2 regions of the Pelagibius sp. CAU 1746 genome follow, and region 2 is predicted to be linked to the other one. Evidence: riboswitches for the same ligand, from Rfam matches in the RefSeq annotation. Region 2 holds a riboswitch; the other holds the start of a gene.
The links. Region 2 has a riboswitch for cobalamin ahead of AAFN88_RS10365 (HupE/UreJ family protein). Riboswitches for the same ligand answer to the same signal wherever they lie in the genome.
Positions count from the first base shown of each region.

Region 1: linked by a shared signal. The riboswitch ahead of AAFN88_RS11570 (CbtB domain-containing protein) and the one ahead of AAFN88_RS10365 (HupE/UreJ family protein) in region 2 are both predicted to bind cobalamin.

Region 1 is NZ_JBDOQT010000001.1:2,438,104-2,440,478, reverse strand. It holds gene AAFN88_RS11580 (DUF1636 domain-containing protein) at 1-366, opposite strand, end outside; gene AAFN88_RS11575 (CbtA family protein) at 384-1,133, opposite strand; gene AAFN88_RS11570 (CbtB domain-containing protein) at 1,157-1,339, opposite strand; cobalamin riboswitch at 1,447-1,665, opposite strand; gene AAFN88_RS11565 (hypothetical protein) at 1,812-1,946, opposite strand.
Region 2 is NZ_JBDOQT010000001.1:2,194,058-2,196,432, forward strand. It holds gene AAFN88_RS10360 (hypothetical protein) at 236-469, shown strand; gene AAFN88_RS10365 (HupE/UreJ family protein) at 493-1,080, opposite strand; cobalamin riboswitch at 1,113-1,304, opposite strand; gene AAFN88_RS10370 (hypothetical protein) at 1,356-1,649, opposite strand; gene AAFN88_RS10375 (NlpC/P60 family protein) at 1,860-2,375, opposite strand, start outside.

The sequences.
Region 1 (2,375 bases), 240 kb from region 2:
TCCGGCAAGTGGCGGCACCCGCGCGATAACGCCCTTCCGGAAGAAGGGCGGGCGACGCTCCATGGCCGGCACGCCGTGGGGCGAGTCCGCGACCGCGCGGGCGGCCGCCAGGATGTCAGCGAGATCCTTCTCCGCATCGGCATTGCCGATGAGATAGCTCCACCTTTCGGGATCGCCGGCCCCGGCGCGGAAGGCCAGGGTCACGGGACGGTCGCAGACGGCGAAGCATTCGACCGGCGCCACGTCGATGCCGGGCATCTCCGCGGCGGCAGCCAGCAGGGCCTCGTAAAGACGGCGGCCGGCGGGGACCGCCCCGCCGGCCGCATCTTCACAGGAAATACAGACCTGCAGGCAGACCGCCGCCATGAAGGGAGCCGGGCGGCCTAGGCCGCCGCGGCAGCGGCCTGCTTCGCCTCGCCGCGCTGCCAGACGTAGCCGGCGACGGTGCCGGCGAGCGACCAGATCACCGCCATCACCACCAAGGATGCGGCGGCGAAGTGGCCGGAGAGTTCGGCCGGAACCTCGCTGATGAAGCCGTCGGGATGGGGCGCGCCGATCACGTGCGGCAGCACCATCAGCACGATTCCCCCGGCAATCGCCCAGGGCTTGGAAACCCGCAGCGCCAGCCAGAGCCCGGCGGCGGTCGCGACCGCCGTGGCGATCCACCAGATCTGGCGGTCCTCCAGCACCGCCGCGGCCGAGCCCGGCAGTTCCGGGCTGAGCCCCAGCGCCGGGGCGAGCCCCGCCGCCGCAAAGCCGGCGGCGCCCCACATGAGCCCGCTGCGCGCGGAGATGCGGGCGTCGGCCAGCACCATGGCGGAGAGCAGGATCAGCGCGAAGCCGAAGGCCGTGCCGACGGTCACCACCGAGGTATAGAGCGTGCGCTCCAAGCCGTCGGCAGGCGCCCAGACGCTGCCCTCGCCGTGATCTTCGCCGGCGTGCACAAGGATGAGCCGCGCATCGCCGAAGCCACCGCCGTCCAGCCCGGAGTGCGCCACCGCAGGTGCGCCGCCGTTCTCGTAGTGCTCGGCCTGAAGGATCAGCGGCGTGGTGGTGAAGTGCTGCAGCACCGCGCTGGCAATGCCGGCCACGAAGCCTGCGACCAGGGCCGCCCATAAGATGCGATGAAGCATCGCTCTATCTCGTCTCTGCTGGATCAGTGGCAGGGAAAGGCCATGGCGTGGCGCGCGTCGTGCGCCGCGTTGTGCACCACCGCCGAATTCGCGAAGCCGCTGAGGAAAACCAGCCCCAGGCCGAAAGCCAGGGTCGCCGCTGCGATCATGCGCCGGCTTTGGGAAAAGGAAGAAGTCTGGGTCGCGGATTGTGTCGCCGTCTGCATCGTGTCCTCCAACTGCCTATAAGCTTCGGATAGGATCCGCTGGAAAGACATCCGCACGGCACGACGGTCCCGCCTGCCACTCCGCCCTTCCGAGCAACCCCGCCCGGAGTGAGTAAAATCTCGATGGCAGGTCTCCTGGCTCACGGGTCCTCGCTCCACTCCGCCTTCCCGGCCCACGCTAGGGCCAGTGGCTTGCCGGGTGTCGCTCTCCGCTCACAGTTGCGGGGGCAGCCACGGCTTCGGTCCCTGTAGGGTACGCCTCACCGTGTTCCCATTTAATCCGCCGCGCCGTTCGGACTGGCGGAACCATCTGGGGTGACTTTAACCGCGATTCTCCCCGCCCCGCAACATCTCCACGCGGCCCGTGTTGCGAGATCGGCGACCGGACAGTGCGCCGGCGCGCCCTCGGCAACGCGCCCGCCGGCGCCCGCTGCAGGCACTGCAGGACGCAGAGGCGTGGAACCTGGCTGTACTAGAACGTGATCAGGCCAAAGAGATAAGTGACTCCGACCACGACCACCACGGCGACCAGGATACCTTCGACCCAGCGCCAAAGACGCCGGCGTTCGCTGCCTTCCTGCTCGCTCTCGATGACCGAACGATACATGCTGTCTCCCTCCCCGTGCGGCTCCTGAATGGCCTTCCTTCCCGGAAGGTCCCGTTGTCCTGGAGCACCGTCCCTCGCGGTGCCGGGGACCCCGCACGTGGAATAAGGATAGCAAAACCCCATTTGGCCGAGAAGCCCTCACGACAGGGCGCCGGGAGGCGCCGCCATCACTGGCCTGGTAGCGACATCCAGGAGCGGTCCGCAGGCAACCCCAGGCCAATAATCTCTCCGGACAGATCTTAGAATTTGTTCCTAAACACTTGGCGGCGATCGGCGCGGTCCCGCGAGGCGGCCGGCGGCGGCGGCGCGCCACAGGACTTGGATAGCGGGATTGAGAGCCCCCACTCCACAAAGCGCGGCGGGACCGCCCGCCGGCTGCGTCCCGTCCCGCGTCACGAACTAAATGATTATTCTTAAGATCGGTCCAAG
Region 2 (2,375 bases):
ATGCCGGCCAGTATAGGAACAGCCCCGGCCCAATTCGCCCCTAACTTTTCTGGGGCCTATGGCGTCGAAAACCCCAGACTTTCCGGGGTTTTGCGGGGGGCGGGGCGCGGCTTTCTCCTGTTGCCGCCGAGACGGCGGCGCACTAGCCTTGCATGCCATGACGGACTCGTCCCAAGGGGTCTCATTTCTGGACCGCCCAGCCGCCCGGCTGGTCGCGGTGGGGGTCGCTTTATCAATGATGGCGGCCCTGGCCTTCATGCACCGCGACGACCTTTTTCCGCCGGAACAGGCGGTTGCCGCTCCCGACGACCCGGTAGCGCTCTGTTTCGCCGAACGGGCGAAGGACATCGACAACATGCTGGCCGAAGGGACCATCAACGCCCAGCAGGCCGGGTTGTTCAAAGGCCGCGCCGAAGCGCTGTGCCAGGCCCAGCTTGGCGGCGGCGGCCCTCCGGCCCCGCCGCAGTAGGCGGGGCCAGGCTGGCCTAGGCTCTAAAGAACGCCTGTCAGGATTGCCAGCCCAAAGAGGCTGAGCATGGCCCCGCCGAGCCGTGTGGCACGAGGGGCGGCCGCACCGGCCAGCTTGCCGAGGGCGTATCCGGCACCGGCACCGGCGGCGTGCAGCAGGGCCGTTGCCGCCAGGAAGCCGAAACCGTAAGCGAGGCCGGAGGCCGCCAGCGGCATCTCGGCCCCGTGGGCGTGGCCGTGGAACACGGCGAAGCCACCGGCCAGGGCCATGGCGAGGGCCAAGGGCACGCCGCTGCCGAAAGCCAGTGCGGCTCCGATCACGATGACCGACAGGGCGATCCCGGCTTCGACGAAGGGAAGGCCGGCGCCGGCAAGGCCGAGAACGCCGCCCAGCGCCATCATGACGACGAAAGCGGCCGGCACCAGCCAGAAGGCGCGCCCGCCGATGACGAAGCCCAGCAGCCCGACACCGACCATGGCGAGGATGTGATCCAGGCCGCCGACCGGGTGCAGGAACCCGTGGGCCAGGCCGGAAGCCGCGCCGATGCCGGTATGGGCCTCCGCTGCCGAAGTGACTAGGAGTGCGATCGTGAAGACAGAAAGAAAGCGCAATTTTTGCTCCTTCCGGGGCCCGCCGCCCCAAGTTGGTTGAACAGGGTGACGGCCGGTCTCCTGGCTTGGAGCTCCTCCGGCGTTCGCCTTCCCGGCGCGCGGCGCCAGTGGCTTGTGGAACGCGGAGATCACACTCCTTACAGTCGCGGGGGCGGCGTCGGCTTCGCACCGACTTCCCGTTTCACTTCCCTTGGCGGGGAAGCACCGTCGCGGACAGCTTGGCGGCAAGCGGAAGAGAAGGCAACAATCGTTTACGTCCGAGGTAGTGGAACCTGCTACTTGCGGGACATTGCAACGGGCCGGTAGATCGCCCCCGGACGGATCAAACTTGTCGCCGATATGCCATCTTCGGGGTTTGACATGCGCAGGCGGTACCCTTTTTCCAGCCAGGACAGAATTTCGCTTCTGTCGCTCAGCCAGACATAATCCGATTCGAAGCGCGTCATCGAAACTGCGTAACGCCCATCATTGTGCAGATGCGGATAGAGGAACTTGCCGCTGTGAGGTCCACGGCTCACGAACGCGAATAGTTCGAAGCTTTTCACTGTCTTTTCCCATTTGCCCGTCAATGACTGGAGTCTCCTGCCAGATTTGATGCACCCGGACGGCACCAGAGGATAGCGGGCCTGAGTACGAGTCGGGCCCATCCGACGCCTATAACCACTAGCTATTGGGGAAGCGATAGGAATCGACTGAAGTGGTAGGATGCCTGCCCATCTCCAGGCGGCCCTCTGAGGGGCGAGGATTGGCGCCGCTGATTTTCGCGTAATAAAAGTGGGCTAGGGCATTATCCGCCGCACGCCGGTGAAGCCCTTGCCGCCGGTTTCTTCCAGCACCCGCTTTTCCAGCGCTTGCAGGCGCTCGATGGCCACCGTCATGGTGAAACCGTTGGCGTGCACGATGTGCTCCGCATCGAGCATGATGGCGACGTGGCCGGGCGAGAAGACGAGGTCGCCGCGCTCCAGCGTCACCTCCTGCGGCAGGCCGTTGAGCGCTTCGCCCGCCGTGGCCGCCTGCTGGTAGGAGTCGCGGCGCAGGTTGACGCCGGCGCAGGCCAGAGAGAGCTGCACCAGGGTCGAGCAGTCGAGGCCGATGGAACTGCGCCCGCCCCAGAGATAGGGCGTGCCGAGGAACTCCAGGGCCGTGGCCACGAAGTCGGGGCTGCTCTCGGTCAGCGGCTGCAGGTGTTTGCTGTAGAGCCAGCCGCCGCCGGCGATCTCGCTGTAGCCGTTCTTCTCGCCGACGACCTGGACGGGACTGGCGATGGAAAGACAGTCCAGCGCCGGCGTTTTCAG